DNA from 2 places in the Streptomyces sp. NPDC002588 genome. Region 1 is predicted to be linked to the other one. Evidence: riboswitches for the same ligand, from Rfam matches in the RefSeq annotation. Region 1 holds a riboswitch; the other holds the start of a gene.
What was found. Region 1 has a riboswitch for glycine ahead of gcvT (glycine cleavage system aminomethyltransferase GcvT). Riboswitches for the same ligand answer to the same signal wherever they lie in the genome.

Region 1 (14,877 bases):
GCTGCGGGTCGCCGACGACCGTCTGCCAGAAGGAGGAGGTGCCGGGACGGGAGTCGTATCCGGCCAGGAAGGAATCGTGCGCCGAGCGGGTGCCCTGGTGTTCGGCCCACAGCCACTGGGCGTAGGTGGCGAAGCCCTCGTTCAGCCAGATGTCCTTCCAGTGCGCCACCGAGACGGAGTCGCCGAACCACTGGTGGGCCAGTTCGTGCACGATCGTCGTCTCGTTGCGGACGGCGGAGTACACCGGCTTCGACTGCACCTCGAGCGAGAACCCGGCCTGCGGCATGTCGTCGACGATCGCACCGGTCTCCTCGAACGGGTACGGGCCGAAGACCTGCGACCAGTAGTCGGTCGCGGCGGCCGTCACGCCGTACACGTCGACGCTGTTGCCGTTCGTGAGCACGGGGTCGATGGCGACGTAGATCGGGGTGCCGCCGGGGGTCGTCCCGGTCTTCACGTCGAACGTCCCGATCGTGGCGGTCGCCAGGTAGGTCGCCATCGGCTTCGACTCGCGCCAGTGGGTGTAGGTCGAGGCGCCCTTGTCGTACGCCGAGACCAGCCGGCCGTTGGAGACGGCGGTCAGGCCCTTCGGCGCCTTGATCCGGATGTCGTAGGTGGCCTTGTCGGAGGGGTGGTCGCTGGACGGGAACCAGGTGGACGCGGCATTGGGCTCACAGGCGACGAAGACGCCGTCGGCGGTCTTCATCCAGCCGTAGTCCGAACCGAAGACGATGGGACCGTTGAGGGGTTCGGGGATGCCGCCGTAGGTGACGGTGACCTCGAAGGTGCGGCCCTTGCGGAGCGTTCCGCTCGGAGTGACCCTGATCTCGTCGCCGTCACGGGTGAACTGCGCCCGTCTGCCGTCCACCTCGACCCGGGTGACCTCCAGTTTCTGCAGGTCCAGATCGAAGGACGAGAGGTTCTGGGTGGCGCGGGCGGTGATCGTCGTACGGCCGTCGAGGCGGTCGGTGTCGGGGTCGTACGCCAGGCCCAGGTCGTAGTGGCGGGCGTCGAAGCCGCCGTTGCCGAGCCGGGGGAAGTAGGTGTCGCCGATGCCGGCCGCTCCGGGAGCCGGGGCGGAGGACGCGGCGATGGCGAAGAAAGAAGCCGCCGCGGTGGCGACGGCTGTGAAACGTGCCGAACGGGAGAGTAACAAGGGTCGTCCCTTTCGCGCGTGCCGATAATCGGACACGGACGACTCTGATCTCTCCCGTTCGGGCATGTGCATGACTTTGCCAACTCGTCATGCGCTACTTGTCGGTTGACTCCTGGCCGTCCGCCTTCGCCGCCTCGGTCTTCGTGACCTCGGGAGCCTCCTCGGACGAGGCGACCTCCGCCGCCACCGCCGCCGAGGTCTCCGCCGACTCGGCGAGGACCTCGTCGGCCACCAGCTCCGCAGCCTCCTTCGCGACCGTCAGCAGGACGGTGTCCTGCGGAGCCTGGTCCGCGAAGTTCTCCGGGTGGTGACAGGCGACCTGCTGGCCGGGCCGCAGCTCCAGCAGGGGCGGCTCGGTGGTCTTGCAGACCTCCGTCGCCTTCCAGCACCGGGTGTGGAAGCGGCAGCCGCTCGGCGGCGAGATCGGCGAGGGCACGTCGCCCTTGAGCAGGATCCGCTCGCTCTTGGCGTTCTTGCGCCGGGGGTCCGGGATCGGCACCGCCGACATGAGCGCCTTGGTGTACGGGTGCATCGGCGACTTGTAGAGCAGGTCGCGGTCGGCCAGCTCCACGATCTTGCCGAGGTACATCACCGCGATCCGGTCCGAGACGTGCCGGACGACCGAGAGGTCGTGCGCGATGATCACGTACGTCAGGCCGAGCTCCTGCTGAAGGTCGTCGAGCAGGTTCACCACCTGGGCCTGGATCGACACGTCCAGCGCGGAGACGGGCTCGTCGGCCACTACCAGCTTCGGGTTCAGCGCGAGCGCGCGGGCGATGCCGATGCGCTGGCGCTGGCCGCCGGAGAACTCGTGCGGGTAGCGGTTGTAGTGCTCGGGGTTGAGACCGACCACCGACAGCAGCCGCTGCACCTCCTTCTTGATGCCGCCCTCGGGCGCCACGCCCTGGAGCTTGAAGGGGGCGCCGATGATCGTGCCGATGGTGTGGCGCGGGTTCAGCGAGGAGTACGGGTCCTGGAAGATCATCTGCACGTCGCGGCGCAGCGGGCGCATGCCGCCGACGCCGAGGTGCGTGATGTCCTTGCCCTGGAACTCGACCTTGCCGCCGGTCGGTTCGAGGAGCCGCGTGATCAGCCGGCCCATGGTCGACTTGCCGCAGCCGGACTCGCCCACCACACCGAGCGTCTCACCGGAGCGGACCTCGAAGTCCAGACCGTCGACCGCGTGCACCGCCCCGACCTGCCGCTGGAGCAGGCCCTTCTTGATCGGGAAGTGCTTCTGCAGCCCGGTGACCTTGAGCAGCACCTCGCCGTCGGACCGACGGGTCTCGGCAGCCTGCGCGGGAATCGTCACCGCTTTCTCGTCACTCACAGCTTCGGCGCAATCTCTTCGGTCCAGATACGCTCCCGCTGCTCCGGCTCAAGGTGGCAGGCCGCCCAGTGCCGGCTGCCGACCTCGGCGAGCTCGGGACGGACGGTGCGGGTGACGTTGTCCTTCGGGAGGTCCGCGTACGGGCAGCGCGGGTTGAAGGCGCAGCCGGACGGGACGTTGATCAGGGAGGGCGGGGAGCCCTTGACCGGGATCAGGCGCTCCTGCTGCTCGCGGTCCAGCCGCGGCATCGAGCCGAGCAGACCCCAGGTGTAGGGGTGCCGCGGCTCGTAGAACACCTTGTCCGCCGGGCCGCGCTCGACACACCGCCCGCCGTACATCACCAGGATGTCGTCGGCGAGTTCGGCGACGACGCCCAGGTCGTGGGTGATGACGATGACCGCGGAGCCGAACTCCTTCTGCAGATCACGGATGAGGTCGAGGATCTGCGCCTGGACGGTCACGTCGAGGGCGGTCGTCGGCTCGTCCGCGATGAGCAGTTCGGGGTTGTTGACCAGCGACATCGCGATCATCGCACGCTGACGCATACCGCCGGAGAACTCGTGCGGGTAGTTGTCGACGCGCTTGTCGGGCTGCGGGATACCGACCCGGTCGAGCATCTCCACCGCGCGCCTCTTCGCGGTCTTCTTGTCGACATCGTGGTGGATCCGGTACGCCTCCACGATCTGCTGGCCGATCGTGTAGTACGGGTGCAGCGCCGACAGCGGATCCTGGAAGATCATCGCCATCTCGCGGCCGCGCAGTTTGCGCACGTGGTCCGGGTCGGCGGACAGCAGTTCGGTGCCGTCCAGCCAGATCTCGCCGGAGATCTGCGCCTTGCGCTTGCCGTACTGGCCGGCGGTGTGCAGGCCCATGATGCCGAGCGAGGTCACCGACTTGCCGGAGCCGGACTCGCCCACGATACCGAGGGTCTTGCCCTTCTCCAGCTGGAAGCTGAGCCCGTCGACGGACTTGACCAGGCCGTCGTCGGTCGGGAAGTGCACCTTGAGGTCACGCACTTCGAGGAAGGAGGACGGCGCCGGGGAGGCGGGGGTGGGCTCGCCCACGGCCGCTCCGGTCTTGCTGAGGTCGGTCATGCGAGCCTCACTCGGGGGTCGATCACGGCGTAAAGGATGTCCACCACGAGGTTGGCGACGAGCACCGCGAGGGAGGTGATCAGGGTGACGCCCAGGATGACGGGCAGGTCCTGGTTCTTGATGGCGCCCAGGACCGCCTGGCCGAGGCCGGGCAGGTTGAACGCGGTCTCGGTCAGGATCGCGCCGCCGATCAGGGCGCCGAGGTCCATGCCGAGCATGGTCAGGATCGGGGTCATCGTGGAGCGCATGGCGTGCTTGCCGATGACGACCTGCTCCTTGAGGCCCTTGGCGCGGGCGGTGCGGATGTAGTCCTCGCCGAGGATCTCCAGCATGGTGGCGCGGGTGATCCGGGCGTACATCGCCGCGTACAGGAACGCGAGGGTGATCCACGGCAGGATCATGCCGCCGAACCAGCCGCTGAAGCTGTCTTCCAGAGGCACGTACTGCCCGTCGAACAGATTCAGTCCGTAGACGAAGATCGACAGAGCGATCATGCCGGTGAAGTAGATCGGCAGGGAGACACCGGAGAGCGCGATGACCATCGCGCCGCGGTCCCACAGGCTGCCCCGCTTGAGAGCGGAGAGCACACCCGCGGCGACACCGAAGACCAGCCACAGCACGGCGGCACCGAGCGCCAGTCCCAGGGTGACCGGGAAGCGGTCGGTGAGTACCGGCCAGATGGCCTGCTCGCTGCGGAAGGAGTAGCCGAAGCACGGGGCGGCGCAGTGGATGGTGTCCCCGCCGCCCGTGTAGGTGCGGCCGGCGAAGATGCCCTTGAAGAACTCCCAGACCTGGACGTAGATCGGGTCGGCCAGACCCAGCTTCTCCCGCACGCCCTCGACGGACGCGGGGTCGGCCTGCTTGCCCACGAAGCTCAGCGCGATGTCGACGCCCGCCCACTTGGGGATCAGGAAGAAGATGCCGAAGACCACCATGACGATGACCACGAGCATCACTGCGGCGGCGAACAACCGCCTGATGAGATAAGCGAGCACAGCTCTCGGCCCGCCGCGGACCGCGGGCCACCTCCGGTCTCCCCCCACTGTCTTATGGACGTTGGGGGGGGACCTCCAGGTGGCCCGCGGTCACGCCGCGCCGGCCTTCACCTGCCTTTCGTGCCGTTCGGCGGGTGTGCCGGGGTTTACTTCTTCGGGTTCTTCAGGGCGAGGTTCACGAAGTCGTACGTGCCGTTCGTGCCCGCGCTGGTGTAGACGTTCGCCAGGTTGTCCGAGCGCCAGTTGATGGTCTTCTCGAAGGTGAAGGGCAGGTAGTACGCGCCTTCCATCACCTTGTGGTTGATCTCCGTGGCGATCTTGGCCTTGCCGGCGTCGTCCAGGGTCGTGACGTAGCTGTCGAACAGACCGTCGATGGTCTTGTCCTTGATGAGCGCGTAGTTGTTGTTGGCGCTCTGCGCGATGTACTTGCTGTCCCACAGCGGCAGACCGAAGCCCTGGACCGACGGGAAGTCGGCGCCCCAGCCCATGATGATGATGCCGTAGCCCTTCTTCGCCACGTTGGTGGGGCTACCGATGATGCCGGAGGACTGCGAGCCGTCGTACTGGTCGATGTCGGCGGTGATGCCGATCTTCTTCAGCGACGCCTGCAGGGACTGGGCGGTGGCCACCTCGACCGGCTTGTTGTTGCGGACCGCGATGGTGGTCTTGAAGCCGCTCGGCTTGCCGCAGGCCTTCAGGGCCTCCTTGGCCTTGGCCACGTCGCCGGACTTGCCGGCACCGGAGATCCCGTACGGGTCGTACTTCTGGCCCTCGCCACCCGGGAGGAACGGCGGCAGCATGTTGGTGCCGATGTCGCCACCGGCGACCGGGCCACCGCGCGCGGTCTGCAGCGACACGTGGTCGGCGCCGTAGATCACGGCCTTGCGGCACTCGATGTTGTCGAACGGCTTCACGTTCTGCGGGAAGGCCGCGTACCGGATGTAACCCGTGGTCGGGTTGTCCAGGTTGGCCTTGTGCTCCTTCAGGGCGGTGGTGCGGCCCTGCGGCGACATGCCGGTCTGGTTGATGTCGAGGTCGATGTCACCGTTGATCAGACGCTGGTCGAGCTGGTTGGCGTCCGAGAAGAACTTGACGGTGATCTTGTCCGGGTAGGCCTTGCGGATCGGGTCCGAGGCCTGCTTCCACTCGGTGTTGCGGACCAGGGTGAGGTCCTTGCCCGGGGTGTAGGACTCGAACTTGTACGGGCCCGAGGAGAACGGGTGCAGCGTGTACTTGGCCTTGGTGTCCTTGTCCTGACGGACCGGGGAGGCCGAGACCAGGGACAGGATCTCCTCGAAGTCCGAGTTGGCCTTGGGGAGGTGGAAGACGATCGTCTTGTCGTCGGGCGTGTCGATCGCCTTCAGACCGAGCTTGTCCTTGGAGGTGTCCTTGTAGGGGCCCTTGTAATCGCCCTTGGGGTCAAGGATGTCCTTCAGGTACGTCGGACCGCCGGAGAGGACGTCCTGCGCCCACACGCGCTCGATGCCGTACTTGATGTCCTTGGACGTGATCGCCTTGCCGTCCTCCCACGTGCTGCCGTCACGCAGGGTGTACGTGTAGGTCTTGCCGTCGTCGGTGACCTTGGCGAGACCGGTGGCGAGATCCGGGGTGAGCTCGGAGCCGGCCGCGCCGGGCTCGGCCTTGTTCGTGACGAGCTGACGGCTGTAGTAGCGGGCGAAGTTCCACATGAAGCCGTAGTAGCCGCGCGTGGTGTCCCAGAAGTCGGCGTCCTGGGCGCCGCCGAACTTCAGCGTGCCGCCCTTCTTGGCGAGGGAGGCCTGGGCGACCTTCTCGTTCGCGGCGTTGTAGCCGGCGGCGCCGGTGGCCGAACCCTTGCCGTTGTCACTGTCACCGCCGCCGCACGCCGCCGTGGTCAGCAGCGCGGCGACCGCGGCGGCAGCGGCAAATGCCTGCTTCCGCCGCCCTGTGGTGCGTTGGGTAGTCACGATCTCGGATCCTCCGGATAGATGAGAGACCCCGTGTGAAGGCCACGGGACGTTTGGGGTGCGGCTGTGGTGCGGGCTGTGAGGTGAGCTGTGGTGCGGCGGTTCAGCGGGACGCCTTCGGGTCGAGCGCGTCCCGGACGCCGTCGCCGAAGAGGTTGAAGGCCAGCACGGTGATGAAGATCGCCACACCCGGGACCACCATGTACATGGGGTCGGACTCGTAGTAGTCGATCGCGCTCGAGAGCATCTGGCCCCAGGAGGCGGTGGGCGGCTTGACGCCCACGCCCAGGAAGCTGAGGGCCGCCTCGGTGAGGATGTTGGTCGGGATCATCATCGTCGTGTAGACGACGATCGGGGCGACGAGGTTGGGCAGCAGTTCCTTGAACAGGATGTACAGCCGCCCGGCGCCCAGCGAGCGGGCGGCCTCGACGTACTCGCGCTCGCGCAGCGACAGGGTCTGACCGCGCACCACGCGTCCGATGTAGGGCCAGCCGAAGAAGCCGATCACCACGATCATCACGAACACGCGCACGCTCGAACCGGTGAGCCCCAGCAGGTTGCTCGGCATGACGGAGACCAGCGCGATGATGAACAGCAGCTGGGGGAAGGCGAGCAGACCGTCCATGACCCGGCTGATGACGGAGTCGACCCAGCCGCCGAAGAAGCCGGCGAGGATGCCGAGGACGGTTCCGAAGATCACGGCGACGATCGCGGACAGGAAGCCCACGAGCAGCGAGATACGGGCGCCGTAGAGGATGCGGGCGAAGATGTCACGGCCGTTGACCGGCTCGACGCCGAGCAGGTGGTCGCCGCTGACGCCGCCCAGAGAGCCCGTGGGCGTGCTGAACAGCGGGTCGATGAGGTTCTCGTGATACTCGTTCGGGTCCTGGCCGAGCAGGCTGGTGATGACCGGGGCGAGGAGCGCGACCACGATGAGCAGGAGCACGACTACGCCGCCCGTGAGAGCGAGCTTGTCCCGCTTCAGCCGCTCCCAGGCGATCCGGCCCAGGGAACGGCCCTGTACGGCCTTGGCGCCGGCGGTGGCGACCGCCGCTTCGTCGGCCGCGCTCGGGGCCGCTTCCGCGGTCGGCTCGTGCAATGGTGCCGTCATCTGGCAGGGACCCCTCTCAACCGGCGGTGGCCGGCCCACACTTGCCGCTGTGGCGGCGTGATCGTCCGTCGTACACAGGGACGAAGTCCCCTGGACCGGGAGTCTTCAACGCTTTGGCGATCTGTAGCCAGAGTTGGCGGCGAAAGGATGCGCAAACGTGATGCGGGTAAGAGGATTCCGTTATCCGGACGCGGGGTAACGGGGGTCGGACGGCGACGTAGTAGGTCACACCGGGTGAGAAAAGGACCAATCGTCGCCATCTACGCGCGAAGATCCCCGGAGGAAATCTCCATCCGACCGGACGACGGTGTCCGAGAGTGACGAGCCGACAAGAAGCGTTGATGTCCGGGGTGTTCCGGATGTCCGAAATCAGTATCTGCCGGTGGGCGGGTAGCCGTAGCCTCCCGCGGGAGCCTGGGCCGGGGCGGCGGGAGCGTGAGCCTCACGGTCGTAGAACGGCCGGGCACTCGCCCGCATCCACATCACCACCGGGTCGTGCTCGTCGGTCATCGCGACCGTCGACACCGGCAGTCCGTCCGGTACGGCTCCGATCGACTGCTGCATCATCGCCCGAACGGCGTCCACGGCCGGCGGCGAGGTGTCGTACACGTCGAGCCCGATGGCCAGATAGGGCGCGCCGAGAGCCGGCTGCACCCAGGCGCGGCGCAGGGCGCGGACCACCGGGGTGCGATGGGCGTTCTGCGCGAGCAGTGCGTAGAACTGGGGGATCTCGATGCCCGGTTCGGCGAGTCTGAGCGGTCCGGCGGGCTGGCGGTCCAGGCCGGTCGCGATGCGGCGCAGATCCAGCCAGGGGATGCCGACGCCGCCGCCGGGGGTGTGCGGGTTCAGCCAGAGACCGTAGTGGTCGGGGTAGAGGGTGCGGGCCACGTCGACCCCGTCGACCACCTCGTACGCCCGGTTCCAGCCGCTGGCCGAGAGCTCCTGGGCGGAGGTGACACAGGGGGCGTAGCCGTGGCCGTCCACCTCCATGTTCCCGTACTGGGCTTCGGGGGAGCCGGCCCGGCCCGTCCACAGAAGCATCCAGACCTGGCCGGAGGAGGGGGTCGCGAGCGCGCGCAGGAGCGCCTCGTAGGCGTCGTAGCGCCCGGGCGTGACCTGGCGCAGCATGTGCTCGACCTGTCCGGCCGCGATGCCGCTGGCGCTCACCTGTACCGCCCCTTCTTTTTTGTTCTGCCCCGCGTTGTGGTCCAGCTTAAGCGCCATCTGTGACAGGACCCGTTGTGCGTTCGCGCGTGCGGGTCGTGTGCGGCTCGTCGAGCCCCGCCGCAAAGCCGCCGGCCGATACGGCACCGCGCCCTTGCGGCGCCGCCCCCGGCCGCGGCACTAGTGGCCCTTTGTGTAGAACGGGCGTATGCGGTCCCTCATCCACTCCCCCACCGGATCCTGTGCGACGTCCAGAAGAATCAGGTTGACCGGCCACTTGACGGAGACCCGGCCCATCGCCCGGCCCAACGCGTCCAGCGGGAGTTCGCGGAGGTCGCCGTCCAGGTGGGTGAGTTCGACGCCGACGAACATGACCGGGTCGGCCGTCTCGACGGCGGCCAGGCAGCGGCGGGCCGTCAGGACCACTCCCGTCGCCTCGAACTCTGCGGAGGCCGCGGCGAGGAAGTCCATCGGGTCGTCCTGCCAGTCGGGCTCGAAGAGGCGGACGCGGCCGCCGCTCGCGGGGCCGTCCAGCATGGTGCGGCCCGCCCGGCACAGCTCGGCCACGGCCGGCGGGGGCAGCGGGACGGCCACCACGCCGTCCGGGTTGACGAGGATGCCGAGTTGCGGGGGCAGCCCGCGGGCGAACTCCACGGCCGGGGCGATGGTGAACGACATGTGCGAGCCGACGACCTGACGGAACTGTTCCTCGGAGCTGAACACCGGCACATAGGCCTGGCCCTCCAGCTCCACCGTGGGGAGGTCGAGGGGGCCGCTGTGCGGGCCGCCGCCGCTGGGCAGGGGCACCCAGACGAAGCTGCGGCCGAGCACCTCGACGATGCGGCCGCCGGCGCCGGGCATGCCGAGGGAGGCGGAGAGCACCTCCTCCAGCTCGTTGCCGGGCCATCCGCCGTGCGGGTGGGGGTGTGCTTGCGCCGGGAAGTCCGGGGAGACCGGGAAGTCCGCCGGGGGGAAGTCCATCTGCCTACCGCCTGCTGGGAACCGCTGCTGTGGCTGAAAGGCTAGCGGGTGCACCGGGACTTTCCTCAGCCCTTGGCGTCCGCATCCGGTTCGGGGGCCTCACCCGGTGAAGCCGATCCGGCTCAGGGTGTCCGCCGCGTCGCGGTCGAGCAGGACCGCCGAGCCGACGCCCGCCGGGAGCCGGCCCTTCTCCACGGAACGGATGAGGCGGGCGGCGGCCCTGCGGTGGCGCAGGAAGGCGTATCGCGAGACGCCGCGGCCGCGCTCGCGCTGGCCCTCGATCGCCAGGTCCGGGGTGACGTCGAGCAGCAGCAGGTGGAGGGCGCCGCCGCGGCGGCGGGCCTCGCGGGCCAGCCAGTCGCGGACCCAGGCCTGCGTCCCGCAGTCGTGCACGACGACGCCCTCGCCGGCCCGCAGGGCGCGGCGCAGTCCGGCGTAGTGCGCGAGGCGGACCAGGGGGCGGTAGACGGCGTAGGGCACGAACCGGGGGGCGAGGGCGTCCCAGCGGTCGCGGGTGTCCTGGGAGTCGATCCGGACGCCCCGGACGGCGCGCCGCATCAGCGTGGACTTGCCGCTGCCGGGCAGGCCGGTGACCACGACCAGGTCCCGGTGGCCGAAGAGCAGGCCGTGCGGGCTGTGGCCGGACCGCTCGCGCAGGTCGCGGACGACGGGTGCCGGGCGCTCGCCGCACCGCTCGCGGGCCTGGGCGGCGGGCTGCTTCGGCAGCGCGATGCCCGTGGTCGTGGCGTACGCCGTGGTCCTGTTCACCGTGATCGTCCTCCCCTTGGGCTCGGAGATCCTCTGCCCGTCGAGTGTAAAGAGAAGGTAATACCCGGCGTCCAGCGTTTTTGTGCGCGTACTGCCACAGGCCGGTTACAGATGCCGCTCTGCCGCGCGCGGGCGGGGCGTGCAATGATGAGCGCGCCAACTGCATACCGGCCGTTTGAATCCGCGCGGGAGAGTCCCCAGCAGCAGTTTTCGCCGGGGCGCCGAAGGAGCAAGTCCCTCCCTTGAATCTCTCAGGCCCCGTTACCGCGCGGGCGAGGCACATCTGAAAAGCGGACCGCCCTTGCGGTGGTCCCACCCAAGGTGCAAGTCATGCCCCGCGCGGTCATGGCGAACCTCTCAGGTTCCGATGACAGATGGGGAGGAACGACCCCGCCTGTCGTCCACGCCTCGTATCCATGCCTTGGGAGACAACCGTCCGATGAGCAGCACCCACATCCGTCGTACCGCGCTCGATGCCGTGCATCGCTCGCTCGGCGCGACGATGACCGACTTCGCCGGCTGGGACATGCCCCTGCGCTACGGCTCGGAGCGCGACGAGCACAACGCCGTCCGCTCGCGGGCCGGCCTCTTCGACCTCTCGCACATGGGCGAGATCACCGTCACCGGCCCGCAGGCGGCCGCCCTGCTGAACCACGCGCTGGTGGGCGACCTCGCCTCCGTGGGTGTCGGCCGCGCCCGCTACACCATGATCTGCCGGGCCGACGGCGGCATCCTGGACGACCTGATCGTCTACCGGCTCGCGGACACGGAATACATGGTGGTCGCGAACGCCTCCAACGCCCAGGTGGTCCTGGACGCGCTGGCCGAGCGGGCCGGGGGCTTCGACGCGGAGGTGCGCGACGACCGGGACGCGTACGCGCTGATCGCCGTACAGGGACCGGAGTCACCGGGGATCGTGAAGGCGCTGACCGACGCCGACCTCGACGGCCTGAAGTACTACGCGGGCCTGCCCGGCACCGTCGCCGGGGTGCCCGCCCTGATCGCGCGCACCGGGTACACCGGCGAGGACGGCTTCGAGCTGTTCGTGCGCCCTGAGCACGCGGTCGAGCTGTGGCAGGCGCTGACCAAGGCCGGCGAGGGCGCCGGGCTCGTCCCGTGCGGTCTGTCCTGCCGCGACACCCTGCGCCTGGAGGCGGGCATGCCGCTGTACGGCCATGAGCTGTCGACCTCGCTCACCCCGTTCGACGCCGGACTCGGGCGGGTGGTGAAGTTCGGGAAGGAGGGCGACTTCGTGGGGCGCGAGGCGCTGGCCGAGGCGGCCGACCGTGCCGCTTCGAAGCCTCCGCGCGTGCTGGTCGGCCTGGTCGCCGAGGGCCGCCGCGTCCCGCGCGCGGGGTACGCCGTCGTCGCCGGCGGCGAGGTGATCGGCGAGGTCACCTCCGGTGCCCCCTCCCCCACGCTGGGCCGGCCGATCGCGATGGCCTACGTCGACGCCGCGCACGCGACGCCGGGCGCGCCGGGTGTCGGCGTGGACATCCGGGGCAGTCACGAGCCGTACGAGGTCGTGGCGCTGCCCTTCTACAAGCGCCGCAAGTAGCCGCCGGGAGCGGTCGGGCGCGTGACCCCGCGCACATTTCCGCTGCTCACACCGGTCTTCCGCAGTCCCTCATTCATCAGCACTCATCCGCGTACAGGAGAATTCAGGCCATGAGCAACCCCCAGTCGCTGCGCTACAGCAAGGAACACGAGTGGCTGTCGGCCGCCGCGGACGGCGTCTCGACGATCGGCATCACCGAGCACGCGGCCAACTCGCTCGGTGACGTGGTCTTCGTCCAGCTGCCGGAGGTCGGTGCCGCGGTGACCGCGGGCGAGTCCTGCGGTGAGCTGGAGTCGACCAAGTCGGTCAGCGAGCTGTACTCGCCGGTCGACGGCGAGGTCGTCGAGGTCAACCAGGACGTGGTGGACGACCCGGCGCTGGTGAACTCCGCCCCCTTCGAGGGCGGATGGCTGTTCAAGGTACGCGTCGCGGGCGAGCAGCAGGACCTGCTGTCCGCCGACGAGTACACCGCCTACATCGCCGGCTGAGGAGTCGTAGACGCATGTCCGTCCTGAACACGCCCCTGCATGAGCTCGACCCGGAGATCGCCGCCGCGGTCGACGCCGAGCTGAAGCGCCAGCAGTCCACCCTCGAGATGATCGCCTCGGAGAACTTCGCTCCGCTCGCGGTCATGGAGGCGCAGGGCTCGGTGCTGACCAACAAGTACGCCGAGGGCTACCCGGGCCGCCGCTACTACGGCGGCTGCGAGCACGTCGACGTGGCCGAGCAGATCGCGATCGACCGGATCAAGGAGCTGTTCGGCGCCGAGTACGCCAACGTCCAGCCGCACTCGGGCGCCTCCGCCAACCAGGCCGCCCTGTTCGCGCTGGCCCAGCCCGGCGACACCATCCTGGGCCTGGACCTGGCGCACGGCGGCCACCTCACCCACGGGATGCGGCTGAACTTCTCCGGCAAGCAGTTCGACGTCGTCGCGTACCACGTGGACGACCGGACCGGTCTGGTCGACATGGCCGAGGTCGAGAAGCTGGCCAAGGAGCACCGCCCGAAGGTGATCATCGCGGGCTGGTCGGCGTACCCGCGGCAGCTGGACTTCGCGGAGTTCCGCCGGATCGCCGACGAGGTCGAGGCGTACCTGTGGGTCGACATGGCGCACTTCGCGGGCCTGGTGGCGGCGGGCCTGCACCCGAACCCGGTGGAGTACGCGGACGTGGTCACCTCGACCACCCACAAGACGCTGGGCGGCCCGCGGGGCGGCATCATCCTCGCGAAGTCGTCCTTCGCCAAGAAGCTGAACTCGTCCGTCTTCCCCGGCTTCCAGGGCGGCCCCCTGGAGCACGTGATCGCGGCGAAGGCGGTCTCCTTCAAGGTCGCCGCCTCGGAGGACTTCAAGGAGCGCCAGCGCCGTACGGTGGACGGTGCGCGGATCCTCGCCGAGCGCCTCACGGCCGCCGACGCCCGCGAGGCCGGGGTGAACGTCCTGTCCGGCGGCACGGACGTGCACCTCGTCCTCGTGGACCTGCGCGAGTCCGAGCTGGACGGCCGGCAGGCCGAGGACCGCCTCCACGAGGTCGGCATCACGGTCAACCGCAATGCCGTCCCGAACGACCCGCGCCCGCCGATGGTGACGTCGGGCCTGCGCATCGGCACCCCCGCCCTCGCGACCCGCGGCTTCACGGCCGAGGACTTCGCGGAGGTGGCGGATGTGATCGCCGAGACGCTGAAGCCGTCGTACGACGCCGTGGCCCTGCGCGCCCGGGTGACGGCCCTGGCCGACAGGCACCCGCTGTACCCCGCCCTGAACAAGTAGTCCCCCGGCGGGGGCACCCGAGTACCCGTGCCCCCGCCTCTCTCCCGAGGAGTCTCCCGTGGCCATCTCGGTCTTCGACCTCTTCTCGATCGGCATCGGCCCGTCGAGCTCCCACACGGTCGGCCCGATGCGCGCGGCGGGCCTTTTCGCACGCCGGCTGCGCAACGAGGGCCTGCTGCCCTCCGTGACCCGCGTCCGCGCCGAGCTGTACGGCTCGCTCGGCGCCACCGGGCACGGCCACGGCACCCCGAAAGCCGTCCTCCTGGGCCTGGCGGGCGACTCCCCGCGCACGGTGGACGTGGAGACCGCCGACGACCGCGTGGAGGGCGTCAGGTCGACGGGCGAGCTGGATCTCCTCGGCGAACGGAAGATTCCGTTCTCCTTCACCGAGGACCTGAAACTCCACCGCCGCAAAACCCTCCCCTACCACGCCAACGGCATGACGCTGTGGGCGTACGACGCCTCGGGCGCCGAGCTGCTGACGAAGACGTACTACTCCGTGGGCGGCGGCTTCGTGGTCGACGAGGAGGCGGTGGGCGCCGACCGCATCAAACTCGACGACACGGCGCTGAAGTACCCCTTCCGCACGGGCGACGAACTCCTGCGCCTGACGGAGGAGACCGGCCTGTCGATCTCCTCCCTGATGCTGGAGAACGAGCGTGCCTGGCGCACCGAGAAGGAGATCCACGAAGGTCTCCTGGACATCTGGCGGGTGATGCGGGCGTGTGTCTCCCGGGGCATGTCCCGGGAGGGCATCCTGCCGGGCGGCCTGCGGGTCCGCCGCCGGGCCGCCGTGACGGCCCGTCAGCTGCGGGCGGAGGGCGACCCGCTGGCCCACTCCATGGAGTGGATCACCCTCTACGCGATGGCGGTGAACGAGGAGAACGCGGCGGGCGGCCGCGTGGTGACCGCCCCGACGAACGGCGCGGCCGGCATCATCCCGGCGGTCCTGCACTACTACATGAACTTCGTCCCCGGCGCCGACGAGGAGGGCGTGGTCCGCTTC
Region 2 (14,877 bases), on a different contig from region 1:
GCGCGTCATCCCTTCGTCGCGCCGGCGGCGAGGCCGCCGACGAGCTGGCGCTCGGCGACGGAGTAGAAGGCCAGGGCGGGAACCATGGCGAGGACGAGATAGGCGAAGATCCGGGCGTACTCGGCGGAGTACTGGCCCTGGAACTGCTGCACCCCGATCGGCAGGGTCCACCAGGTCGGCTCGTTGAAGACCAGCAGCGGCAGGAAGAAGTTGTTCCAGCTGGCGACGACGGCGAGCACCGACACCGTGCCGAGTGCGGGCCGGGCCATGGGCAGCAGGATCCGCCAGAAGAAGCCGAGCGGCCCGCACCCGTCGAGGGTCGCCGCCTCCTCCAGCTCGGCCGGGATCTCCCGGAAGAAACCGCGCAGGATGACGATGGTCATCGGCAGCCCGAAGGCCGCCTGCGGCAGGATCACCCCGAGCGGGTTGTCCAGCAGGTCCATCGACCGCAGCAACAGGAACAGCGGCAGGGCGGCCACCGCGAACGGGAACATCAGCCCCATGGTGAACAGCGTGAACAGCGCCTCCCGGCCGCGGAAGGCGAACCGGGCGAAGGAGAACGCGGCGAGCGCCGACACGGCGACGACCACGACCGTCGTACCGGCCGCGATGAGCGTGCTGCTGCCGAGCAGCTGCCAGAAGGAACGGGAGCCCAGGATGTCGGTGTAGTTGGAGGTGACCCAGGAGTCGGGCAGTCCGATCGGGTTGCGGGAGAGCTGGTCGGTGGACTTGAAGCCGGACAGGACGGCGTACACCAGCGGTACGGCCATCACCGCGCCGACGACGGCGAGGACCAGGTGCAGCGATAGGGTCCGGCCCCTCTGGCGGGCGTTCACGAGCCGCCTCCTCGCATGGTCGTGGTGGCGCCCTCCAGGTCACGGCGGAGCACGAACCGCTGGTAGCCGAGGGCGAAGACGAGGCTGATGCCGAACATGGCCACGCTGATCGCGCTGGCGTAGCCGACCTGGTAGCGCTTGAAGCCGTACTGGAACATGGTCACGGCCATCGTCTCGGAGTGGTGGTCGGGGCCGCCCGCGGTGACGATCCACACCAGGTCGAAGAGCTGGATGGAGCCGATCACCGACAGGAAGACGCTGATCCGCAGGGTCGGCGCGAGCAGCGGCAGGGTGACGTTGCGGAACCTCTGCCAGGGGCCGGCCCCGTCGATCAGCGCGGCCTCGGTCAGCTCGGCCGGGATGGACTGCAGTCCGGCCAGGTAGAGCATCATGTGGAAGCCGAAGTACTTCCACGTCATGACGAGGAAGAGGGTGGCCATGACGGTGGACGGCTCCGCGAACCACTGCCCGCCGAGGCCGTCCAGGCCGATCGCGCCGAGCAGGTGGTCGGCGAGACCGTCGTCGGGCGCGAAGATCATGCCGAACAGCACGCCGGTGATCGCCTCGGAGAGGATGTACGGCGCGAAGAACAGCATCCGGTAGACGGCCCGGCCCCGGATCCGCTGGTTGAGCGCGACGGCCAGGGCGAGCGCGAACGGCAGTTGGAGCACCAGTGAGAGCCCGACCAGGAGCAGACACCGCCACAGGTCGCCGAGGAAGACGGGGTCCTGGAAGAGCCGGGTGAAGTTGTCGCCGCCGACGAAGTCCTCGGGCATGCCGAAGCCGCCCCAGCGGAAGAACGCGGCGTAGAGCGCGAACAGCATCGGCAGCAGCACCAGCGTGCCGAACAGCGCGAGCGCGGGCACCTGGAAGCCGACGGCGGTCAGCCAGTTCAGCGCCCGCCGCCGCGTCCGCCCACGGCCGGGGCCGGCGGCCGGCGGCCGCTCGGCCGGCTCGGGGCCGGTCCGCTTCTCCGGGAGAAAGGTGGAGGTCATCGCCGGTTACTGCTCTTCCTTCGCGACCTTGGTGATCGACTCGGTGACCTGCTGGGCCGACTTGGACCCGGCTATGAGCCCGGCGACGCTGTCGTTGACCTCCTGCCCGACGGCGGGCGCGTACGCCTGGTCGAGATAGAGCTGGAAGCCGGTGGCGGCCTTCAACTGGGCCTGTACGGCGGACAGGTTGGGGTCCTTGAGCGCGCTCTCGGCGGCCGGTACGACGGGCAGCACACCGGTCTTCTCGACCAGGGTGGTGTCGGTGGTCGCCGAGGCGAAGAACTTCAGGAAGTCGACGGCCGCCTGTGGGGCGCCCTTGCGCAGGGCGTGCCCGCCGCCTCCGCCGAACACCTCGGTGAGGGCGCCCTGGCCGCCCTCGACCGCGGGGAAGGGGAAGAAGCCGAGGTCGGCCCCGATTCCCTTGCCCGCGTCGGCCTCGACCACCGGCGCCCACTGGCCCATCAGTTCCATGGCCGCCTTGCCGTTGCCCATGCTGGCGGCCTGGCCGGTGGGGCTGTTGTAGGCCGCGCCGAGGAAGCCCTTCTGGAACGGCTGGAGATCGACCAGTTCCTGGAGGTGCTGCCCGGCCTGCACGAAACCGTCCCCGGTGAAGTCCTTGTCGTCGTTCGCCTTCCGCAGGGCGTCGATCCCGGCGGTGCGCATCGCGAGGTAGGCCCAGTAGTACATCCCCGGCCACTTCTCCTTGCCGGCCAGGGCGAGCGGCGTGATCCCGGCGGACTTCAGCTTCCGTACGGCGTCCAGGAAGCCGCTCCAGGTGGTGGGGGGTTCGCCGACGCCGGCCCGCTTGAAGAGCGCCTTGTTGTACCAGAAGCCGATCATGCCGATGTCGAAGGGGATGCCGTAGACCTTCTCGTCGAGCAGATACGGTTCCCGGGCGACCTCCAGCAGGCCGTCCCCCCATCCCTTGCTCCGGTCGGTGAGGTCCTCGACGAGCCCGGCGTCGACCTGCTGCTTCAGGACACCGCCGCCCCAGGTGTGAAAGATGTCGGGGAGCTTCCCCGAGGCGGTCAGCGCCGTCATCTTCGACTTGTAGGGGTCGTTCTCCAGCTGGACGATCTTGATCTTGACGTTGGGGTTCTGGGCCTCGAACTGTCTGGCGAGACCTGCCCAGACGTCCTTCGTGGGCTGGGTGGTGGAGATGTTCCACCATTCGATGGTGGTCGTCCCCGAAGAAGACCCTCCGTCCGAGTCGCCGCCGCAGCCGCTCAGTGCCGTCATGCTCACACCGGCCGCGGCGGAGGCCGCCAGGAAGCCGCGGCGGGACAGTGCCGGGTCGCCCATCATGCGCTCCTCGGGTAGATCGAAAGTTTCGGACCATATCCAGAAAGCTTCGCTGCTGCCGCACCCTAGAGACACCCTCCGACGGGTGGCAACCCCTTGAACACAGGTAATCCACCGGCCTGTTCGCGAGCGCGGAGGCAGCGGGACCACAGGAGGCAGCGAAACATTCGGAGTAGCGGGCGAACGTTACGGAGGCCGGACCGCCGACACCCTCCTGGCCGGAAACAAGCCCTCACCCATGACGCTGAGTGTCCGCCCGGCGACCAGTCTTAACGGAAGCTTGACGCCCTACCGGCCCTTCATCCGTGGGCCCGCACGTCACTCTCCGCTTACGCTGAATCCGCCGTCCGCGGGATGGCCGAATCCGCACGCCGCGCCCCGGCGCACATGCCGCACATCAGGAGCACCCCGATGGCCACGACCGAGCACGCTCCCCCCAGTCGCCTGCGCGCCTGGATGCTGGAGGGCCTGTCCGACATGGGCAGGAACGGCGGCCACACGGGACCGCACGCCGAGCCCGAGCAGCCGCACAAGGGCCAGCGCTGGTACCGGGTGATGTGCCTGACCGGCGTCGACTATTTCTCCACTCTCGGTTACCAGCCGGGCATCGCCGCGCTCGCGGCCGGCCTGCTCTCGCCGATCGCGACGATCGTGCTCGTCATAGTCACCCTGGCCGGCGCCCTCCCGGTCTACCGGCGGGTGGCCGAGGAGAGCCCGCACGGCGAGGGCTCGATCGCGATGCTGGAGCGGCTGCTGTCCTTCTGGCAGGGCAAGCTGTTCGTCCTGACCCTGCTGGGCTTCGCCGCCACCGACTTCCTGATCACCATCACCCTGTCCGCGGCGGACGCCTCCACCCATCTGGTCGAGAACCCGCATCTGACCGAAACCCTGCACGGGCAGCAGATGGTGATCACCCTGATCCTGGTCGCCCTGCTCGGCGCGGTGTTCCTCAAGGGCTTCCTGGAGGCCATCGGCGTCGCGGTCGCCCTGGTGGTCGCCTACCTCGGACTCAACGCGGTCGTGGTGGCGGTCGGACTGTGGCACGTGTTCACCGAGGGCCATGTGGTCACCGACTGGTCGAGCGCCCTGACCGCCGAACACGGCAACGTCTTCGCCATGATCGGCGTCTCCCTGCTGGTCTTCCCCAAGCTGGCACTGGGCCTGTCCGGCTTCGAGACCGGCGTCGCGGTCATGCCCCATGTCCAGGGCGACACCGGCGACACCGAGGACAGCCCGAAGGGCCGCATCCGGGACACCAAGAAGCTGCTCACGACCGCCGCCCTCATCATGAGCGTCTTCCTGATCGCCACCAGCTTCATCACCACCTGGCTGATCCCCGAGAAGGAGTTCGAGTCCGGCGGAAAGGCCAACGGACGTGCTCTGGCGTATCTGGCGCACGAGTACCTGGGCAATGCCTTCGGCACGGTCTACGACGTCTCGACCATCGCGATCCTCTGGTTCGCCGGTGCCTCCGCCATGGCCGGCCTGCTCAACCTCATGCCCCGCTATCTCCCGCGCTACGGCATGGCCCCGCACTGGGCCCGCGCGGTGCGCCCCATGGTCATCGTCTTCATCCTGATCGCGTTCCTGGTCACCTGGATCTTCGACGCCGACGTCGACGCCCAGGGCGGCGCCTACGCGACCGGCGTCCTGGTGCTGATGTCCTCGGCCGCGATCGCGGTGACCATCGCCGCCCGGCGCGCCCGCCAGCGCGGCTGGACCGTCGGCTTCGCCGTCGTCTCGGCGGTCCTGCTCTACGTCACCGTCGCGAACGTCGTCGAGCGCCCCGACGGTGTGAAGATCGGCGCCTGCTTCATCGCCGGCATCATCCTCGTCTCGCTGCTCTCCCGGCTGGCCCGTGCCTTCGAGCTCCGCGTGACCAGCGTGACGCTGGACGACATGGCGGAACGATTCATCCGGGACATGGCCAGCCGGAGAATTCGGTTCATCGCCAACGAGCCGGACCAGCGGGACAAGGCCGAGTACCGCGACAAGATCGAGCAGATCCGGGCCGACAACGACATGCCGGAGCAGGAGGACTTCGTCTTCGTCGAGGTGACCGTGACGGACCCCTCCGAGTTCGAGGCGGGCCTGACGGTACGCGGCGAGGTCCTCCACAACCGCTACCGCGTCCTCACCCTGGAGTCCGCCTCCATCTCCAACGCCCTCGCCGCTCTGCTCCTCCACGTCCGCGACTCCACCGGCTGCATCCCGCACATCTACTTCGAGTGGACCGAGGGCACCCCCTTCGCCAACTTCCTGCGCTTCTTCCTCTTCGGCCAGGGCGAGGTCGCCCCGGTGACCCGAGAGGTCCTGCGCGAGGCGGAACCGGACCGCGCCCGGCGCCCCCGCGTCCACACCGGCTGAACGCGCCCGCCAGAGCCCCTCCATACGAACGCACATGCGCCCCCTCGGGAGCGATCACCTCGGATTATGCGAAGGCACAGAAGACTTCTGCCTTGCATATGCGGCATCATCATCAGGCTGGGCCGTTCGAGGGACCGCATCGACCGAGGAGTACACCGTGATGACCCGCACCAAGCGCCGCACCCGCCGCGCCCTTCAGGTGGCCGGCACGGGAGTCGCCGCGCTGCTGGCCCTGAGCGCATGTTCCTCCGACGACTCCGGGGACGCGTCCGCGAAGCCGGACTCCTCGGCGCCCGCCTCCCCGAAGCTCTCCGGCACCGTCACGGTCTTCGCGGCCGCCTCCCTCAAGGAGAGCTTCACCACGCTGGGCAAGGAGTTCGAGAAGGCGCACGCCGGCACGAAGGTCACCTTCAACTTCGGCGGCAGCGACACCCTCGCCGCGAGCATCACCGGCGGCGCCCCGGCCGATGTGTTCGCCTCCGCCAGCCCCAAGACCATGGCGATCGTGACGGACGCGAAGGACAACGCCACGGAGCCGGTCACCTTCGTCCGCAACCGGCTGGAGATCGCCACCCTGCCGGGCAATCCGGACAAGGTCTCCTCCCTCAAGGACCTCACCAGGTCCGGCCTGAAGGTCGTCCTGTGCGACAAGACGGTGCCGTGCGGCGCCGCCGCCCAGAAGGCGCTGGAGGCCGGCAGCCTCAAGCTCACCCCGGTCTCCTACGAACAGGACGTCAAGGCGGCCCTGACCAAGGTCGAGCTGAAGGAGGCCGACGCCGCGGTCGTGTACAAGACGGATGTGCACGCCGCCGGTGACAAGGTGGAGGGCGTGGAGTTCCCCGAGTCCGCCGACGCCGTCAACGACTACCCGATCGCCCTGCTGAAGGACGCGCCGAACGCCGAGGCCGCCAAGGCGTTCATCGCCCTCGTGCGGTCCGCCGAGGGCCGGAAGGTCCTGTCCGACGCCGGGTTCCTCAAGCCGTGACCCCGGCCGTGAGCCCACCGGTGAAGCAGGCCGCCTCGGACGCCCTTCAGGGCGGGCCGCGGCGCGCCCGCCTCCGCACGGGCGTCCCGCTCGCCCTGCTCCTGCCCGCCCTGCTCGGCCTGGTCTTCCTGCTCATGCCCCTGGTCGCGCTCCTCGTCCGGGCACCCTGGCACAGCCTCCCCGAGGAGCTGACCAGCGCCGAGGTGTGGCAGGCACTGCGGCTCTCCCTGATCTGCGCGACGGCGGCCACCGCGGTGAGCCTGGTGATCGGGGTCCCGCTGGCCTGGCTCCTCGCCCGTACCGAGTTCCCCGGCCGTGGTCTGGTCCGCGCCCTGGTGACCCTGCCGCTGGTGCTGCCGCCGGTGGTCGGCGGTGTGGCCCTGCTGCTCGCCCTCGGCCGCAACGGCGTCGTCGGCCGCTGGCTGGACTCGTGGTTCGGCGTCACGCTGCCGTTCACCACGGCCGGTGTGGTGGTCGCGGAGGCGTTCGTGGCGATGCCGTTCCTGGTCATCAGCGTGGAGGGCACCCTCCGGGCGGCCGACCCGCGCTACGAGGAGGCGGCCGCCACCCTCGGCGCCTCCCGCTTCACCGCCTTCCGCCGGGTCACCCTGCCCCTGATCGCGCCGGGCATCGCGGCGGGCGCCGTCCTGGCCTGGGCCCGCGCCCTCGGCGAGTTCGGCGCCACGATCACCTTCGCCGGCAACTTCCCGGGCCGTACCCAGACCATGCCGCTGGCCGTCTATCTCGCCCTGCAGAGCGACCCGGAGGCCGCCATCGCCCTCAGTCTGGTCCTGCTGGCCGTCTCGATCGCCGTCCTCGCGGGGCTGCGCGACCGCTGGCTGACGCCGTCATGAGCGCCCTGCGCGAGGATGCCTCCGTGACCGAGAGCGAGACCGCGACTCCGCCCGCGCCCGGCCAGGGCCTGGACGCCCACCTCGTCGTCGACCGCGGCGCCTTCCGCCTCGACGTCCGGCTGACCGCCGCCCCCGGCGACGTCGTCGCCCTGCTCGGCCCGAACGGCGCCGGCAAGACCACCGCCCTGCGCGCCCTCGCCGGACTCGTCCCGCTCACCGGCGGCCGGCTCCGCCTCGACGGTGCGGCCCTGGAGCGCACGCCGCCGGAGGCCCGCCCGGTCGGCGTGGTCTTCCAGGACTATCTGCTGTTCCCGCACCTCACGGCCCTGGACAACGTGGCTTTCGGCCCCCGCTGCCACGGCGCCACCAAGGCGGAGGCCCGCGCCCGGGCCGCCGAGTGGCTGGACCGCATGGGCCTCACCGCGCAAGCCGGCGCCAAGCCGCGCCGGCTCTCCGGAGGCCAGGCCCAGCGCGTCGCCCTCGCCCGCGCCCTCGCCACCCGCCCCCGGCTGCTCCTCCTCGACGAGCCCCTCGCCGCCCTGGACGCCCGCACCCGCCTGGAGATCCGCGCCCAGCTCCGCCGTCACCTGGCCGAGTTCGAGGCCGTCGCCGTCCTCGTCACGCACGACCCGCTGGACGCGATGGTCCTCGCCGGCCGTCTGGTCGTCGTCGAGGACGGCCGGGTCGTCCAGGAAGGCACCCCCGCGGACATCGCCCGCCACCCGCGTACCGACTACATCGCTCAACTGGTCGGCCTCAACCTCTACCGCGGCCACGCCGACGGCCACACGGTCCGCCTGGACACCGGCCCGAAGATCACCACCACGGAGATCCTGTCCGGCCCCGCGTTCGTCGCGTTCCCGCCCAGCGCCGTCACCCTTCACCGCGGCCGCCCCACCGGCGCCAGCGCCCGCAACCTCTGGCGCTGCGAGGTCGCCGGACTGGAGACCCACGGCGACCAGATCCGCGCCGACCTCGCCGGGGAACTCCCCCTCGCCGCCGACCTCACCACGGTCGCCGCGGCCGAACTCGATCTGCACCCGGGTGCCGCGGTCTGGGCGACCGTCAAGGCGGCACAGACCCATGCATACCCGGCATAAGTGGATCGGAGCCCTACCGTAGGTGCCCATGACCCTGAGCATCCGCAACCAGCTCCCCGGCACCGTCACCGCCGTTCACCCCGGCGAGGTCATGGCCACCGTCGAGATCCGTCTGGACGGCGGCCAGCACCTCACGGCGGCCATCACCCTGGAGGCCGCGGACGACCTCTCCCTCGCCGAGGGATCCGCCGTCCGCGCCCTGGTGAAGTCGACGGAAGTCTCCCTCGCCACCGGCCGCGTCGACGGTCTCTCGATCCGCAACCAGCTCCCGGGCGCGCTCACCGGCCTCACGATCGGCGGGGTCATGGCCTCGGCGAAGGTCTCCCTCGACGGCGGCGAACTCACCGCCGTGATCACCAAGGAGGCGGCCACCGACCTCGGCCTCTTCGTCGGCTCCGACGTCGTCGCGCTGATCAAGGCGACCGAGGTGTCCCTGGCCACCGCGTGAACGCGCGAGGGCCCCGTCCGCGGCGGACAGGGCCCTCGCGCGTGCTCGCTCAGTCCTCGTACGCGTCCAGCGGCGGGCACGAGCAGACCAGGTTCCGGTCGCCGAAGGCCTGGTCGATACGGCGCACCGGCGGCCAGTACTTGTCCGCGGCGGACACGCCGGCCGGGAAGACGGCCTCTTCCCGCGTGTACGCGTGCTCCCACTCCCCGCCGAGCGCGGCAGCGGTGTGCGGGGCGTGCCGCAGCGGGTTGTCCTCGGCCGGCCACCCGCCCGAGCCGACCTTCTCGATCTCCGCACGGATCGCGATCATCGCCTCGCAGAACCGGTCCAGCTCGAGGATGTCCTCGGATTCGGTCGGCTCGATCATCAGCGTCCCGGCCACCGGGAACGACATCGTCGGCGCGTGGAAACCGTAGTCGATCAGCCGCTTGGCCACGTCGTCGACGCTCACCCCGGTGGCCTTGGTCAGCGGCCGCAGGTCGATGATGCACTCGTGCGCCACCAGCCCGCCGGGGCCGGTGTAGAGCACCGGGTAGTGGGGTTCGAGCCGCTTGGCGACATAGTTGGCGCTGAGCACCGCCACCTGCGTGGCCCGCTTGAGCCCCTCCCCGCCCATGAGCCGCACATACGCCCAGGAGATCGGCAGTATCCCCGCGGAACCCCAGGGCGCGGCCGAGACCGGCCCGACACCCGTCTCGGGCCCGGCGGCGGGCTGCAGCGGATGGTTCGGCAGATACGGCGCCAGGTGCGAGCGCACGGCCACCGGCCCCACACCCGGACCGCCGCCGCCGTGCGGGATGCAGAACGTCTTGTGCAGGTTCAGGTGCGAGACGTCACCGCCGAAGTGCCCGGGGCCGGCCAGCCCGACCAGTGCGTTGAGGTTGGCGCCGTCGACGTACACCTGTCCGCCCGCCTCGTGGACCTGCGCGCAGATGTCCGCGACGTGCTCCTCGAACACGCCGTGCGTCGACGGGTACGTGATCATCAGGACCGCGAGCTCGTCCCGGTACTGCTCGATCTTCGCCCGCAGGTCCTCGACGTCGATCTCGCCGTCGTCGGCGGTCTTCACGACGACGACCTTCATGCCGGCCATCACGGCACTCGCGGCGTTCGTCCCGTGCGCGGAGGACGGGATCAGACATACGGTCCGCTGCTCGTCCCCCTGCGCCCGGTGGTATCCGCGTACGGCGAGCAGCCCGGCCAGCTCGCCCTGCGAACCGGCGTTCGGCTGGAGCGACACCTTGTCGTACCCGGTGACCTCGGCGAGTCGCTCCTCCAGCTCACGGATGAGCGTGAGGTATCCCTCGGCCTGCTCGGCGGGCGCGAAGGGGTGCAGCTGCCCGAACTCGGGCCAGGTGACCGGCTCCATCTCGGTGGTCGCGTTGAGCTTCATGGTGCAGGAGCCCAGCGGGATCATGCCGCGGTCGAGCGCGTAGTCCCGGTCGGCGAGCCGGCGCAGGTAGCGCAGCATCGCCGTCTCGGAGCGGTGAAGGTGGAACACGGGGTGGGTGAGGATCGCGTCGGACCGCTGCAGTCCGGCGGGCAGGGCCTCCTCGGTGGCGGCGTCGAGCGCCTCGATGTCGCCGTCCACCCCGAAGGCGGCCCATACGGCGGTCACCTGGGCCCGCGCGGTGGTCTCGTCGCACGCGACGGACACCTGGTCGGCGTCGACGAGGCGCAGGTTGACCCCGCGCTGCCGCGCGGCGGCGACGACCTCGCCGGCCTTCCCCGGCACCCGCGCGGTCAGCGTGTCGAAGTAGGCGCCGTGCACGATCTCCACCCCACCGGCGGTGAGCCCGGCGGCCAGGATCGAGGCGTACCGGTGCGTCCGCCGGGCGATCGCCCGCAGTCCGTCGGGTCCGTGGTAGACGGCGTACATTCCGGCCATGACCGCGAGCAGCACCTGCGCGGTGCAGATGTTGCTGGTGGCCTTCTCCCGCCGGATGTGCTGCTCCCGCGTCTGCAGCGCGAGCCGGTAGGCCTTGTGCCCGTCCGCGTCCACGGACACGCCCACCAGCCGCCCGGGCAGGCTCCGCGCGAACTTCTCGTGGACGGCCATGTAGCCGGCGTGCGGACCGCCGAAGCCCATGGGCACACCGAACCGCTGCGTGGTCCCGACCGCGATGTCCGCGCCCAGCTCACCGGGCGACTTCAGCAGTGTCAGCGCGAGCAGGTCGGCGGCGACGGTGACGAGCGCACCGAGCCCGTGCGCCTGCTCGATGACACCCTTGATGTCGCGTACGGCCCCGGAGGCGCCCGGGTACTGCAGCAGCACGCCGTTGATGTCACGCTCGGCGAGCTCGGCGGGGATGCCGTCGGCGAGGTCGGCGACCACGACCTCCACGCCCGTCGGCTCGGCGCGGGTCTCGATCACGGCGATCGTCTGCGGCATGACGTCCGCGTCGATCAGGAACAGGCCCTTCTTGTTCTTCCCCATCCGCCGGGACAGCGCCATCGCCTCGGCGGCGGCCGTGCCCTCGTCGAGCAGTGAGGCACCGGAGGTCGGCAGCCCTGTCAGGTCGGCGACCATGGTCTGGAAGTTCAGCAGCGCCTCGAGGCGGCCCTGCGAGATCTCCGGCTGGTAGGGCGTGTAGGCCGTGTACCAGGCGGGGTTCTCCATGACGTTGCGCAGGATCACCGGCGGCGTGAAGGTGCCGTAGTAGCCGAGTCCGATCATGGAGTCGAGGACCTGGTTGCGGTCGGCCAGCGACCGCAGCTCGGCCAGCACCTCTGCCTCGGTCCGCGCGCCGGGCAGGTCCAGCGCGTCGGCGTTCTTGATCACGTCCGGTACCGCGGCGGCGGTGAGCTCGTCGAGCGAGCCGTACCCGACCTGCGCGAGCATCTTGGCCCGCGCCTCCTGATCGGGCCCGATATGACGCTGCTCGAAGGGGATTCCCTGTTCGAGTTCGGAGAGCGGAATGCGATCGGCGGTCATTTCTGAGGCCTCCTGGTCCGACACGACCTTCGAAGGGCACCACGACGCGGGTACCCCGACGGCCTCCCCCTCTGTCATCTCAACCTGAGAGCTTCACCGGCCGCCACCCGGGCAGCCGGTTTTCACCGTCGGTGAGGACGAAGGCCGTCGACGCCGTCGACATCCGCCCTGCTTTCCAGAGTGACCTCGTCCGCGCGGTACGTGGGCCTGAGAGATTCCGGGGAGGATTTGCTCCTTCGGCGCCTCCGACGATCTTTCGGAGGACTCTCCCGCACGGGGTCAGCAGCCGTAGTCAGACTATCAGCGAGGTCAACGACGCCTCTCGAGTGGCCGCTCGTGCCAATGTGCTCTTTTGTAGTGCTTACGGATGAGTTGCGACCAAGTGGAGGGCACGTGCAGACCGACATCGATCCGCGCAACCTGATCGGCCGCAAGGCGTTCGACCGCAACGGCACCAAGATCGGCACCGTCGACGAGGTCTACCTCGACGACGCGACCGGCGTGCCCGAGTGGGCGGCCATACGCACCGGTCTGTTCTCCCGGGACGCCTTCGTCCCGCTGGAGCCGAGCAAGCTGGTCGACGGCACCCTCCACGTCCCCTTCGACCGGTCCCTGATCAAGGACGCCCCCGACTTCGGCGTGGGCCGCCATCTCTCCCCGGAGCAGGAACTCCAGCTCTACCACCACTACGGCCTCGACGTCTCCGCTGCTCCTCCTTTCCCGGACCACGACTTCGGCAGGCTGGCCGGCACCGACGAGAGCTGACCCTCCCCCTTCGGAGCCACCTCCCCTCCCCCCTCCCTCCGCTCTCCTCTCACTCTCTGTGACGAACCAAGCTCACCGCGTGTTCCCGTGTTCCACCACCGGAACTGCGCCGGACGGGTCCCCCGCGCCGCCGTCCTCCCCCGGTCTTCGTCGGACCAGCGGCAACGGGTCCGCCGGCGTCAGCTGTGGATCGCCGATCCGGAACGTCCGCACCCGCCCCGGCGGCGAGTCCGGCGTCTCGAAGCGGACGGTGACCCGGCCCAGTCCGCTGCCCTGCACCCATCCGTGCCCCAGCTCGGAGTGCCGGACGTCGTGCCCGGGACGCCAGTGGTGCTCCGCCGGGGCCGCCTCCTCCCCGGTGCGCTCCTGCGGAGGCTCCTCCTCACCGATGTCCTCTTGCTCCCCCGGCGCCCCCCGCTCGGCCGCCTGCGCGAACAGATCCTCCTGAGTGAAGTCGGCCAGACCGCTGACGCCGACCCCCAGCAGCCGTACCCCGCCGGTCGTGTCCACGGAGTCCAGCAGCCGCCGGGCCGCCTCGCGCACCACCGCCGGATCGTCCGTGGGCCCGCGCAGGGTCTCGGACCGGGTGAGCGTGGAGAAGTCGTACCGCCGCACCTTCAGCACGATGGTCCGCCCCGACAGCCCGGACCCGCGCAGCCTGCGCACACACCGCTCCGCCAGCCGCTGCACCTCCAGCTCCACCCGGACCCGGTCATGGATGTCCACGTCGTAGGTGTCCTCGACCGACACCGACTTGGCCTCCCGCTCCGCCACCACGGGCCGGTCGTCGCGGGCCAGCGCCATGGCGTACAGCCCGTGACCGTGCGCCTTGCCGACCAGGCGCACCAGCTCGTCCTCACCCGCCTCGGCGAGCTCGTCGACCGTGGTGATCCCGGCGCGCCGCAGATGGTCGCCGGTGGCCGGACCGACCCCGGGCAGCGTCCGCACCGACATCGGGCCGAGGAGGGCCCGCTCGGTCCCCGGTGCGATGAGGACCAGGCCGTCCGGCTTGGCCTGCTCCGAGGCGATCTTCGCGAGCATCTTCGAGGCGGCGAGCCCGACCGACCCGGTGAGCCCCGTCACGGCCCGGATGTCCGCCCGCAGCCGCACCCCCGCCAGCCGCGCCGACTCGCCGTCCCAGGCCGCTCCACCCGCCTCCAGGTCCACGAACGCCTCGTCGAGGCTCAGCGGCTCCACCAACGGGGACAACGCCCGCAGCAGCCCCATCACCTGGTCGCTGATGGTCCGGTAGAACGTGAAGCGCGGCACGAGGTAGGCCGCGTTCGGCGCCAGCCGGCGCGCCTGGGCCATGGGCATCGCCGAGTGCACCCCGAAAACCCGCGCCTCGTAGGAGGCGGTCGCCACCACCCCGCGCGGCCCGAGACCCCCCACGATCACGGCTTTCCCGCGCAGACTCGGCTTGGACGCCTGCTCCGCCTGGGCGTAGAAGGCATCCATGTCGAGATGCAGGATCGTGGACGCGTTTCTCACATCTCCGATGCTGCACCACGCCACTGACAATGACCCCGTGACGAGCACCGCGCGGCCGCCCAGGGCAGCCCTCAGGGCGTCAGACCGCCCGGTTGCGCCGCCGGGCCAACTCGTCCGCCGGGTTGTGACCGACGAGCGTCTCACCGGTGTCGACCCGCTCGCCGTGCAACTGCGACAGGGCGCTCTCCACGTCCCGCCACACCACGCCCACGGCGATCCCGAAAATGCCCTGACCGCCCTGGAGCAGCGCGTGGACCTCGTCCGGCGAGGTGCACTCGTACACCGTTGCGCCGTCGCTCATCAGCGTCATGCGCTCCAGGTCACGGAAGCCGCGCTCGCGCAGATGCTGGACCGCGGTGCGGATGTTCTGCAGCGACACCCCGGTGTCGAGGAACCGCTTGACGACCTTCAGGACGACGACGTCCCGGAAGCTGTACAGACGCTGCGTACCGGACCCGTACGCGGCCCGCACGCTCGGCTCGACGAGACCCGTGCGTGCCCAGTAGTCGAGTTGCCGGTAGGTGATGCCGGCGGCCGCACAGGCCGTCGGGCCGCGGTAGCCGATCTGCTCGGACGCCATGGACGTCGCCCCTCCGCTGCTCGGCACGGCCGCCGGTCGCTGCGGAGCGTGATCGGCCGCGCTGCCGTAAAGCGGATACGGACCACTCCCCCCGACACCGAGTCCGGGGGCACCCCCAGCCGTACCGTCGCCGCTGCTTCTCACGCCGACCTCCGTCCTTGACCTGCCTTATCGACGGTAGGCAGTCACCAGGGGTGCGTCAACGATCGCCACACTCGC

Region 2: another riboswitch for glycine. It lies ahead of gcvP (aminomethyl-transferring glycine dehydrogenase); the one in region 1 lies ahead of gcvT (glycine cleavage system aminomethyltransferase GcvT).

The regions. Positions count from the first base shown of each region.
Region 1 is NZ_JBEOWF010000004.1:269,256-284,132, forward strand. Features, by position in the region: gene ABT057_RS07145 (M1 family metallopeptidase) at 1-1,156, opposite strand, end outside; gene ABT057_RS07150 (ABC transporter ATP-binding protein) at 1,251-2,486, opposite strand; gene ABT057_RS07155 (ABC transporter ATP-binding protein) at 2,483-3,580, opposite strand; gene ABT057_RS07160 (ABC transporter permease) at 3,577-4,575, opposite strand; gene ABT057_RS07165 (ABC transporter substrate-binding protein) at 4,722-6,521, opposite strand; gene ABT057_RS07170 (ABC transporter permease) at 6,625-7,632, opposite strand; gene ABT057_RS07175 (enhanced serine sensitivity protein SseB C-terminal domain-containing protein) at 8,002-8,799, opposite strand; gene ABT057_RS07180 (enhanced serine sensitivity protein SseB) at 8,977-9,777, opposite strand; gene ABT057_RS07185 (AAA family ATPase) at 9,877-10,551, opposite strand; glycine riboswitch at 10,722-10,822, shown strand; glycine riboswitch at 10,823-10,929, shown strand; gene gcvT (glycine cleavage system aminomethyltransferase GcvT) at 10,985-12,103, shown strand; gene gcvH (glycine cleavage system protein GcvH) at 12,214-12,591, shown strand; gene glyA (serine hydroxymethyltransferase) at 12,606-13,871, shown strand; gene ABT057_RS07205 (L-serine ammonia-lyase) at 13,930-14,877, shown strand, end outside.
Region 2 is NZ_JBEOWF010000051.1:60,855-75,731, forward strand. Features, by position in the region: gene ABT057_RS40785 (carbohydrate ABC transporter permease) at 6-770, opposite strand; gene ABT057_RS40790 (carbohydrate ABC transporter permease) at 833-1,831, opposite strand; gene ABT057_RS40795 (extracellular solute-binding protein) at 1,838-3,133, opposite strand; gene ABT057_RS40800 (APC family permease) at 3,545-5,500, shown strand; gene modA (molybdate ABC transporter substrate-binding protein) at 5,661-6,485, shown strand; gene modB (molybdate ABC transporter permease subunit) at 6,494-7,339, shown strand; gene ABT057_RS40815 (ABC transporter ATP-binding protein) at 7,363-8,439, shown strand; gene ABT057_RS40820 (TOBE domain-containing protein) at 8,468-8,887, shown strand; gene gcvP (aminomethyl-transferring glycine dehydrogenase) at 8,937-11,822, opposite strand; glycine riboswitch at 12,008-12,104, opposite strand; gene ABT057_RS40830 (PRC-barrel domain-containing protein) at 12,216-12,587, shown strand; gene ABT057_RS40835 (DNA polymerase IV) at 12,660-14,078, opposite strand; gene ABT057_RS40840 (MerR family transcriptional regulator) at 14,158-14,802, opposite strand.